Regions from separate parts of the Neobacillus sp. MER 74 genome, predicted to be linked through region 2. Evidence: predicted binding sites of a transcription regulator. Region 2 holds the regulator's gene; the other holds the start of a gene.

Region 1 (5,836 bases), on a different contig from region 2:
TCCTCCAAGCGAGGATTCTTGCACATTGGCCATCTTCTGAGCTTCCGCTTCAGCATAGGTCATGTGATAGGGAATACGCTCCGCATGTTTACTGACCGTATCCGCTCCTTGCTGGACAAAGCGTTTTGATTTGTTTCGTTTACCCATTCGAATCCCTCCAATATGCTCAAGGCTTCTTTTTGAAACAGCATCGCTGCCTCAAAAAATAGTATGTACCAAAATGGGGATGTTCATTTAGGTAAACAATGGCGAAGGGGGTTAAAATTTTATATTTAACAAATCTGCCAAATATTTACCCACTCCATCTTCTTCATTGCTTAAGGTAACATGATTGGCAATGTTTTTTACCTTATCAATGGCATTTCCCATCGCAATTCCGTGACCGGCATATTCAAGCATTTCTAAGTCGTTGTCTTCGTCGCCAAACGCAATAACCCGCTCGGCAGGAATGCCAAAGTAATCAGACGCTTTTTTTAGCCCGACAGCCTTGTTTAAGCCAACTTTAATAATCTCAACCACATGCCAAGGTGCTGCCCAACTACGGTGATCAATCACTTCCGCATGGACTGCAGATAAATGATCGCGAATGGTTTTTAGCTGATCTTCATCTGTATGAATTAACAAACTTGTTGGTGATTCCTTTAAATATTCTGCTAAATCTCCGGTAGTAATGTTAGGATTTCCAAAATTAAAAATGTCTAAAAGCTTTTCATCATGATAGTGGAAATACACATCATCAATTACTTCAGCGATAATATTATGAAAATGAAAGCTCCTGCACGCTTCAACAATTTCATGTGCAACCTTGATATCTAGTGGTTGGTGATAGCCCCAGTTTGGCTTTCCGGGGTAATGCATAAACGCACCATTAAAATTAACAATCGGTGTGTCTAAATTCAATTCACGATAGTACATCTCGCAGGAACGAAAAGGCCGCCCCGTTGCAATCATGACGATATGACCTAATTCTCTTGCCTTTTTAATAATTTCTTTTGTTTTTAAAGATATCGTCTTATCATCTTTCAATAAAGTTCCATCTAAATCTAATGCAATTAAGTGTCTATTTGCCATAAGAACTCCTTCTAATATTAATTTCATCGCTAATATAAATGGTGCTTTAGGAAAAATTTTATATTCATGATACACTGCTAATAAAGAATTTTCATACTCCAAGGACCCTTATTATTTCTATATTCACTATGTTAACAAGTTTATAACGAAACTGTAAAAAAATTCACACCAAAAGGTATAAAAAAACTATATACTTTTTTTTATGAAGTCTCAATTTTAATGATATCAAAGATATTTGCTATAATAATTTTAGGTCAAAGACATTTGAGGAGTGAAAGAAAAATGAATGAAGAACTAAAAGAGAATATATTGGGTGCGTTAGAGTTAGTTATTGACCCTGAACTAGGAGTAGATATCGTAAACTTAGGGTTAGTATATGATACGGAAATGGATGAAGAAGGGAACGTAACCATTACGATGACATTAACATCAATGGGCTGCCCGCTTGCGGGTACGATTGTGGACCAAGTTAAACGAGCATTGGCTGATATCCCAGAAATAAAAGAGGTTGAAGTAAATATTGTTTTCAATCCTCCTTGGAATAAAGATATGATGTCACGTTATGCGAAAATTGCCTTAGGTATTCGCTAGAAAACAGCAGAATTTTCTGCTGTTTTTTTTATTCTTCATTTTTTAGACATATTTATTTGCATGGAATGTGAGAAAGTTCACTTTTTTCGAACATAACCACCTTTATAATACATTTAAATAAGGCTATCTGATTAAAAGCCAGTATTAGGAGGCATATTCAATATGAATTTTAGCCGAGATTTTAATAAAGACCCATTTATCGTTATTTGGGAACTCACTAGAGCATGCCAATTAAAGTGCCTGCACTGCCGTGCGGATGCCCAGTATAGAAGAGATCCACGTGAACTATCGTTAGAAGAAGGAAAAAAATTAATTGATCAAATATATGAAATGAACAATCCAATGCTTGTTTTTACAGGCGGGGACCCGTTGATGAGAGAAGATGTTTTTGAAATTGCAAAATATGCAGTTGAAAAAGGTGTACGGGTATCAATGACGCCAAGTGCGACACCGAATGTAACCAAAGAAGCTATTGAGAAGGCGAAAGAAGTCGGTCTAGCACGTTGGGCATTTAGTATCGATGGTCCTAAAGCTGAGATTCATGATCATTTTAGGGGAACTGCAGGTTCCTTCGACCTTACCATGGAAAAAATAAAATATTTGCATGAAGTAGGATTACCTATTCAAATTAATACGGTAATTTCCCGTTACAATATTGACTACCTTGATGAAATGGCAAAAATGGTAGAGGAATTTGGCTGTGTGCTTTGGAGTGTCTTTTTCCTAGTTCCAACAGGAAGAGGTCAAGAATCGGATATGATTTCTCCTGTTCAACATGAAAAAGTTTTTAGATGGTTATACGATTTAAGTAAGCGCGTTTCTTTTGATATCAAAACGACAGAGGCAATGCACTACCGACGGGTTGTGATTCAACAGAAAATGCGTGAAGCGAAAGAAACAACCGATGATATCGAGTATTTAAGTGCTTTAACAGAAAAAGGATTAACAGGTTCCATTGACGGATTGGGACGGGCTCCAAAAGGTGTTAATGATGGTAACGGTTTTGTGTTTATCTCCCATATTGGAGATGTATATCCAAGTGGACTATTACCAGTGAAAGCGGGGAATATTCGTGAAACCCCGTTGGCAGAAATTTACCGTGAATCACCAATATTTAAATCACTAAGGAACCCTGACCTCTTTAAAGGAAAATGCGGTGTTTGTGAATTCCGTCATGTGTGCGGAGGGTCAAGGTCAAGGGCCTATGCGATGACAGGAGATTATCTAGAAAGCGAGCCATTCTGCGTTTATATTCCAAAAGCATTAAGAGAGAAGCAAGTTCAGGATAATTAGATAAATAGGACAAGGCTGGCCGATTATAATGAGACAGCCTTGTCTGTAATGTTATGGAAAATAAAAAAAGACGGCATCCATACTATTCAATATTGCAATAGACTGCCGAACAATTTTCACAATCGATTTCATTTTTTAAGTATTGTAAATCCAAAATGGATATTTTTCCTTTTTTAACAGAAATGATTTTATCCTTTTTTAGTTCACTTAGAATCCGGTTTGTACTTTCACGGGATGTACCGCAGAAATTAGCCAGTTCTTGGTTTGTAAGCGGAAGATCAATTAGAATTCCGTTATCTTTTTGAATACCATAACTATTTGTCATTCGGATAAGAGTTGAAAATAGTGCCCCGCGTTTCCCATTTAGGACAAGATCGCGAAACTTTGTTTGCGTTTTACGGAAATGATCACTCATCCATTTCATGAATTCAAAGGCAAGTTTACTATTTTGAAAAATTTCGCTTTCAATGACATCTTTTTTTATTGCAGCAACTTCTCCTTCTTCAAGAACCATTGCACTCAATAAATACTTAGGATTATCCGTAAATAGGGTTAATTCTCCGCAAATATCATTTTCTCCACAAATTCTTAACGAAAGTTCACGACCATCTGATGTGATTTTACTAATTTGAACTTTTCCAGAAATGATAATATAAAGTTCTTCAGCAACCATTCCTTCTTGAAATAAAAAGCTTCCTCTTTCACTTTTAAATTTCCGATCTGCAAATCTAAGTAATTCTTTTATTTCAATGGAATGAGTTGGTTTCATTGGTATTGTCATCGGTTTCACCTCTACGCATCATTTTAATAACCATCTATTTTGAAATCTTCATGATTTGTTTGTTAATAATATTTTATCCTATTAGAAGGCATAAAATAGAAGTAAACAATGACAATATAGTGAAAACTTATAAGGACCTAAAAGTATTTCTAGATACGCAAACTTCTGCTAAGATAAGACTTATATAATTATAAGTATTGTCATAGTGAATAATGTAACAGTCTTTTCTACGAATGACTGATACACTAAAAACAGGTTCCTTAAAAATAATGGAGTTGAGATTAATGGAAAAAACCATTATTAAAGATAAATTAAATAGACCCTTGCATGACTTAAGAATTTCTGTCATCGATCGATGCAATTTCCGCTGCCAGTACTGTATGCCAGCAGACCAGTTCGGGCCTGATTTTGAATTTCTTCCAAAAAGCGCTTTGCTGTCATATGAAGAGATTGAACGCCTTGCGAAAATATTTGTAAGTTTGGGAGTGGAAAAAATTCGTTTAACAGGAGGGGAGCCTCTTCTTCGGAAAGATTTACCTATTCTTGTTAAGAAATTATCCGCAATTGAGGATTTACATGATATCGGATTAACGACAAACGGTGTACTCTTGCCAAAATTGGCAAAAGAGTTAAAGAATGCCGGTCTTAAACGTGTTAATGTCAGCCTTGATACTTTAAATGATGAATTGTTTGGGGAAATTAACGGGCGCGGGGTAGCCACTGGACCTGTATTGGAGGGCATTGAAGCTGCCAAACAAGCTGGGCTTGGGGTCAAAATTAATATGGTTGTAAAGAAAGGCTTGAATGATACTGAAATCATTCCTATGGCAGAATATTGCAAAGAGAATGGACTGGAGTTGCGTTATATCGAATATATGGATGTTGGCTCTACAAATGGCTGGAAGATGGATGATGTCATTACTAAGAAACAGATTTATTATCTATTAAAAGGACGATTTGAGCTCGAGCCAGTAGACCCTGCCTATTATGGGGAAGTGGCGAAACTATATCGTTATAAAGATAAAGATGTGAATGTGGGATTCATTACTTCTGTGTCTGAATCTTTTTGCACAAGTTGTACACGGTCTCGTTTATCAGCGAATGGTCAGATTTTTACATGTTTGTTTAATGGGAATGGGCATGATATTCGTAACTTTATGAGAAATGGTGCCACGGATGCAGAAATCCGGGAACGAGTAACTGCGATTTGGAATGGTCGAGATGATCGATATTCAGACGAAAGAACTGCCGAAACGTACAAAAATCGTAAAAAAATAGAAATGTCTTATATTGGCGGTTAAACTCTCTTCATCAGAAGAGAGTTTTTTCAAATGAAAAACAGCCTGGGATACAGACTGTTTTTATCATCAAATATATCTAGGAAATAGAATGTTGTTTTCAAGATGCACATGCATAAAAGTTAATCCTTCTAATGCTTCTAAACGGGCATAAACAAGACGATACGTACCACAAGCATCCAAAGGAAGAGTAAAGTCAGATGTAACAGCACGAATTTTCCTTAAAATTTCTCCGGCATGGTCATGTTCTTTTTCTAATTCAACAATCATTTCAATAGCTTCTTCTCGGTTCTCAACCGTTCCATCGGCCAGCTGCTTAATTAAAGGAAATACAACAGCTTCCTCTTTTGCCATATGTTCCATCAATTCTTTTTTAAATTCATAAAAGAGTTCATTCACCTGTAATAATTCGGGGTGGTTATCACCGTGTACACGTGATACTTTTGTTACATACGGACTAAGCATCGTTAGTTCCTCTTCTGATACACGATGGTAATTGGAGATGACATGATTAATTATTGTAGTTGAATCAGAGTTAGTCCAAACATCAACGTCTTTTTCGGCATTTTCATATGTTTCAAATACTTCTTTTAATTCCGCTAATAAAGTATCGAGATTAAGATTATTTTGAGAAACAGCAGTTGCTAGTGGAATGTTCCCTCCACAGCAAAAATCAATCCTGTTCTTTTTAAACACATCACTTGTTTTTGGTAATTCATTTACAATATCTTTAACTAATGAATTTGCAGTAATAGTGAAACTCATCGTATATTCCTCCTTAAAAAAATCCTGTTGAGTAAAT
Region 2 (5,836 bases):
CAGTCAGTTCTTCGGCGAGTACTTGTATTTCTGTTTTATCGCGAAAAGTTGCAATGGCCCCTACGACCTTATTCCCAACAATAACAGGGACTCGATTAGTTAAAATGGTCATTCCATTTAAATTCTGTTCTTCATCCAATTCAGCTTTACCCGTTTGTAAGAGATCTTTTAAGCGCGTGGTAGACAAATACCTTTCTATATTTACCCCCATCGGATTATCCGGCAGTCCTGCCTTGTGAAACATCTTTAAAGCAGCTCGGTTGACAAGTGTTATCTTTGACTCTTGATCAACCGCGACAATTCCTTCTCTGACGGATTGAAGCATAGCGCTTCTTTCTTCTAATAATTTTGCGATCGCAAACGGCTCAAGCCCAAGTAAGATTTTTTTGATATATCTAGCTAAAATAACAGCCCCAAGAACACCGATTAATAGACCGATCAGGGTTCCAATATAGATCCCAGTTCGGCTCTTTTTGACGGCCTTTTCCACATTATCCAGCGAAATCCCAACGGCCACTGCCCCGATTTGTTTCCCTTTTTCGTCCTTAATGGGTGTAAAAGAGCGTAATGAAGGTCCCAGCGATCCCTTTGATATTGACGCATGCTCTCTTCCTTTTAAAACAGGTCCTTCATCTCCACCCCTGAATGGCAACCCTATTTTATTACTGTCGGGGTGGGATTTTCGAATGGCATTCATATCCATCACGACAATAAAGTAAACATTTGTAACTTTCCTCATTTCATTTGCATAGCTTTGAATGTCCTTTTCATCGCGTTTCCCACTCATCGCCTCAATCACAAGCGGACTATGTGCAACCATGCGAGCTACACTTCTTGCTTGCTCCGCCTGATTCTTTTCCGTCTCTGAAGCAATTCTGGAACTTATAAGTAAATCCGTTATCAACAGCGAAAAAGTAACCACTACACAAACGAATACAATAATTACTGATTTTAAACTCCATCTGCCCCTTCTCATATTTCCCTCCAGCTGTGCCGGGTGTCAGGCACCATCTTGATCATCCCTTGATGACAATGTAATCATTCAGGTAAGTAAACGCAAAAAAGCTGCAAAGCTTGCTATGACAGAACTTTGCAGCATTGGAAGCTTTCTTTAACTTATCAGTAATATGGCTCCTGCTAAAATAGGGGTCAGGACCATCGCACTTTTTAACACGGGCTGAGGTGCAAAGTCCGTAAACTTGGCCCCGACATAAGAACCAATCATGGTTCCTGCCACCACTTCAAATAACAATGGGAAGTTCAAGTATCCTTGAAAATAATAGCCAGCTCCCCCTGCTAAAGCGATGGGCAGAATAACAAGCATGGTTGTACCCACAGATTGTTTAAGCGTAAGTCCCAAGATTAAAAGCAGTCCGATTTGAATGAACGGTGCAGCACCAATCCCAAATGTCCCAGACAACAACCCGGTAACCAAACCGACTAGCGCTGCTTTCTTAATGAGAAGAAGGTTGCTCGGTTCGTCTTTTTTATAGTTTGCCTTAATTTTTTGAACGATAAACAATCGTACGACCAAGATCAAAGCGGATAGAAACAACATCCCTGCGGTTAACCAATGCAAGGAATGGATGGGAATCAAACCAGCTAGCTTTGAACCAAAATAGGAAGCAATCGACCCAAAGCCTCCGACAATTAGACCCGTTTTAATCGAAATATTTCCTTGTCGAAAATGACTGTACGCACCTGACAAGGTAGTAAACACCATGGCAGCTAAAGATGTCCCTAAAGCGACATGGATGGGAACTCCAAAAACCACTGTTAAAATGGCAATAATAAAGCCAGAACCTCCTGCTCCGACAAATCCTAATAATACCCCAAGTACAAACATAGTCAGCACGACCGCCAACTTCATCCCCTCCAATTGCAAAAACCCTAGATGTCACTCTAGGGAATGTGTGATCTATAATCCCGATAGTAATCGCTTGCAAATAAACTACCTACATCTTAGTCCAGCCCTCAGTATTTTGATAGATTATGTAATTAAAAAAAGCAGGGTATGAAGCATACAAAAGAGCTCTCCACAAATGTTGTGAAAAGCTCTTAACTAAATTACTATTCTTCTTCCTCTAATTCCACCGTCGGATAATGCTTTAAAAAATAAACAAGCGATTGCAGTTCCACTGCTAAGTCAATATGATGGACTCTAATTTGCGGGGGAACATTTAAGCGTGCTGGCGTAAAGTTTAATATTCCCTTTATATTTGCACTCACAAGTCGATCAGTAATCATCTGTGCAACTGGGGCTGGAACCGTTAATATCGCAACGGATATACCTCCCTCAGATAAAACCTTCTCCAATTCATCCATTTGATAAACCGGGACCTCGCGAATTTTCGTTCCCATTTTTTCTGGATCCACATCAAAGGCACATTCTATTTTCGTGTTATTATTCTTTAAAAAATTATAGTTTAAAAATGCTGTGCCCAGATTCCCTACCCCTATTAAAGCAACCTTTGTTAATTCATCCTGGTCCAAGGTTTTACGAAAGAAGGAAATCAAATAATTGACATTATACCCATAACCTTTTTTTCCTAAAGCTCCGAAATAAGAAAAATCGCGGCGAATCGTGGCTGAGTCGACCTTTACGGCTTCACTTAGTTCGGCTGATGAAACCCTTTGCTTACCGGAAGAATGCAGGTTTTTAAGAAATCGGTAATAAAGGGGCAGCCGTTTGGCTGTCGCCTGTGGTATTTTCATTGTTTCATTACTCATAATCTCCCACACCCCATGGATAATTTAGTTAAAAATCATTTAACTTTTTCGTTTCTCTTAAAATCACCATTTTTACCGCCTGTTTTTTCGACAAGATATGTAGGGCCAATCACCATACCTTTATCAACAGCTTTACACATATCATAAACCGTTAAAGCGCATGCTGACGCAGCTGTTAACGCTTCCATTTCTACACCTGTATTCCCCTTGGTTTTAACGGCTGCCGATATATTTAAGCGATAATTCTCTTCTGTGTCCTGCTCCCAGGAAAAAGATATATTAACCCCCGTTAAGGGGATCGGATGACACATCGGAATCAAATCCCACGTCTTCTTTGCTGCCATGACCGCAGCTACCTGTGCCACTGCTAAGACATCACCTTTTTTTATCGCGTGATTCGTAATTCTATCGTAAATTTCTTTCCTAACTGTAATACTGGAATGAGCAAGTGCCGTCCGTGCTGTTTCTGGCTTATCACTGACATCGACCATTTTTGCTCGGCCTTCTTCATTAAAATGCGTTAATTCTGCCATATAAATAATCCTCCCTTCAAATCATACACTATTTTTCCTTATCTGTCTGTGAAACTTTGAACGAAATTCAAGGTTTTTGCCGATTTAACACCTTCATCCACCTAATCTGCGCCTCAGTTTATTGCCGATATACGGGGAATAAGGTACACTAAACCTATGTAATAGAGGTGAAAAAGAATGATTTTGTTACAGGTTAATCAACTACAAAAATATTATGGTGCTGACCTAATTTTATCGAATATTAAATTAGAATTACAAACTCGAGACCGTGTGGCTCTAGTTGGTCGCAACGGGGCAGGAAAATCAACATTATTGAAGATTATTGCTGGCCACTTGTCACATGATGGCGGTGAAATCATCAAACCAAAAGAAGTAATGATTGGCTATTTAGCCCAAAATACTGGTTTAGAGTCCACTTTGTCGATATGGGACGAGATGTTGACTGTATTTGAACCGCTGCGTTTAATGGAAAAGTCACTTCGGGCCCTTGAAGAGCAAATGGCCGATCCTAATGTATTTGATGATACTGGAAGATACGAGAGAATCCTAAAAGAGTACGACCATCTTCAAGTGAAATTTAAGGAGCAGGGTGGATATCAATACGAGGCAGAGCTCCGTTCTGTACTCCATGGGTTAAATTTCCCTGATAAATCCTTGATGATATCAAGTTTAAGCGGCGGACAGAAAACGCGTCTTGCCCTTGGTAAACTGCTATTAACTAAGCCTGATATCTTAATATTGGACGAGCCGACCAACCATCTTGATATTGATACCCTGTCCTGGCTGGAGCAATATTTACAAAGTTATCACGGGGCCATTTTGATTGTTTCCCATGACCGCTATTTTTTAGATAAGGTGGTTACGCAGGTATATGAAGTGTCCCGCAAGCAAATTCAACGATTCACAGGCAACTATAGTGCCTACCTAGATCAAAAAGCGGCCAATTATGAGCGTGATTTAAAGCTTTTTGAAAAGCAACAGCAAGAGGTGGCAGATCTTCAGGATTTTATCAACCGGAATTTGGCACGTGCATCAACGACCAAACGAGCCCAAAGCCGCCGCAAAAAGTTAGAGAAGATGGAACTGATGGACCGCCCCTTAGGAGATGAAAAATCGGCAAACTTCTCGTTTGAAATTGAAAAACAAAGCGGCAATGACGTGTTAACGGTCGATTCCCTTGCTGTCGGTTATCAGGGCGAAAAGGTCTCAGAAGCCATTTCATTTCGTGCCTATAAAGGAGAAAGCATTGCCTTAGTTGGCCCAAATGGAATTGGTAAATCAACCTTATTAAAAACAATTATTAAAAAGCTTCCTGCCCTAGACGGAACCATTCTCTATGGAACAAACCTTTCCATCGGATATTACGATCAGGAACAGGCTGAATTAACTTCCAATAAGCGTGTTTTGAATGAACTCTGGGATGATTACCCGTTAAAAAACGAAAAAGAGATTCGAACGGTTCTTGGTAATTTCTTATTTTCCGGTGATGATGTCTTAAAAATTGTCTCCACTTTAAGCGGCGGGGAGAAAGCTCGACTTGCTTTAGCTAAGCTTATGTTGGAAAAAGCCAATGTTCTAATTTTAGATGAGCCCACCAACCATTTGGATTTAGATAGCAAGGAAGTTCTTGAGAATGCATTAATCGATTACCCTGGCACAATTCTTTTTGTCTCCCATGACAGGTACTTTATTAACCGAATTGCCACAAAGGTCTTGGAACTGAGCCGCCATGGCAGTACAGAGTATTTAGGGGATTATGATTATTATGTAGAGAAGAAATTGGAGCAGGAGGAGCTTGCTGCCCTGGCGCTGGCGGATATTCAAAAAGGGTCTGCACAAATGGAAGCATTTGAGAAAAATACTTATCAACAGGATAAGGAAAGCAAGAAACAAGAACGTCAGCGAAAACGGAAATTAGAAGAAGTGGAACAAAGAATTGAAGAACTGGAAGAGCAAATTCAGGAATTCGAACAGCAGTTATGTGATCCAGATATCTTTCAAAATCATGAAAGAGTATTAGAAATCAACATAAAAAATGAAAAAGCCAAGGCTGAACTCGAGCAACTAATGGAAGCATGGGCGGAATTGGCAGAGTAAAAACCGAGCAGTGCTTGGTTTTTTCTTTTTGGCTGTGTTAAAGGTTAATGTTGATTTTGGCACTCTGTTGCTCTTCGTTCCAGGCACGAAGACTCCTGTGGGAGTACGGGGCAGGGGATACCCCGCAGGAGCAAAGCGACGAGGAGGCTCCCGGGCACGCCCGCGAACCGCTTGTGCCTGGAACAGAAATCAACAGACAAGTTTAACACAGCCTTCTTTATAATAAGACATATATCGACAACATTCGATATAAACACCTTTTAAAAAAATTATTCACTTTTCCACAAGCTTATTCACATTGTGAACAGAGTATTCCCAATGATATTTTTAGTTTTCCACAATATCCACAATAACTATCCCACTTATCCACATTATACACAGAAAACAATCCACTTATCCACATTTAAGATTATTTTGATGGAAGTTCAAAAATTCTTATCAACAAAAAAACTCTTCTTATCCAGAAGAGTTTCTAA

The links. Region 2 encodes Rex, which represses fermentation and respiration genes when NADH is low (regulators of the CRP and FNR family bind a similar motif). Its sites were predicted from a motif close to TTGTGAAATATTTCACAA; they were not measured.
Region 1: the regulator Rex is predicted to act here: its motif matches at 1,728-1,745, upstream of M3610_RS03260 (TIGR04053 family radical SAM/SPASM domain-containing protein).

What each region holds. Positions count from the first base shown of each region.
Region 1 is NZ_JAMAUV010000001.1:658,586-664,421, reverse strand. It holds gene M3610_RS03275 (hypothetical protein) at 1-147, opposite strand, end outside; gene M3610_RS03270 (Cof-type HAD-IIB family hydrolase) at 259-1,071, opposite strand; gene M3610_RS03265 (metal-sulfur cluster assembly factor) at 1,354-1,662, shown strand; gene M3610_RS03260 (TIGR04053 family radical SAM/SPASM domain-containing protein) at 1,825-2,955, shown strand; gene M3610_RS03255 (Crp/Fnr family transcriptional regulator) at 3,038-3,736, opposite strand; gene moaA (GTP 3',8-cyclase MoaA) at 4,021-5,037, shown strand; gene ric (iron-sulfur cluster repair di-iron protein) at 5,104-5,799, opposite strand.
Region 2 is NZ_JAMAUV010000030.1:3,205-9,040, reverse strand. It holds gene dcuS (DcuS/MalK family sensor histidine kinase) at 1-976, opposite strand, end outside; gene M3610_RS25025 (sulfite exporter TauE/SafE family protein) at 1,112-1,864, opposite strand; gene M3610_RS25020 (redox-sensing transcriptional repressor Rex) at 2,071-2,730, opposite strand; gene moaC (cyclic pyranopterin monophosphate synthase MoaC) at 2,766-3,263, opposite strand; gene M3610_RS25010 (ABC transporter ATP-binding protein) at 3,441-5,360, shown strand; gene M3610_RS25005 (hypothetical protein) at 5,389-5,583, shown strand; gene tsaD (tRNA (adenosine(37)-N6)-threonylcarbamoyltransferase complex transferase subunit TsaD) at 5,833-5,836, opposite strand, start outside.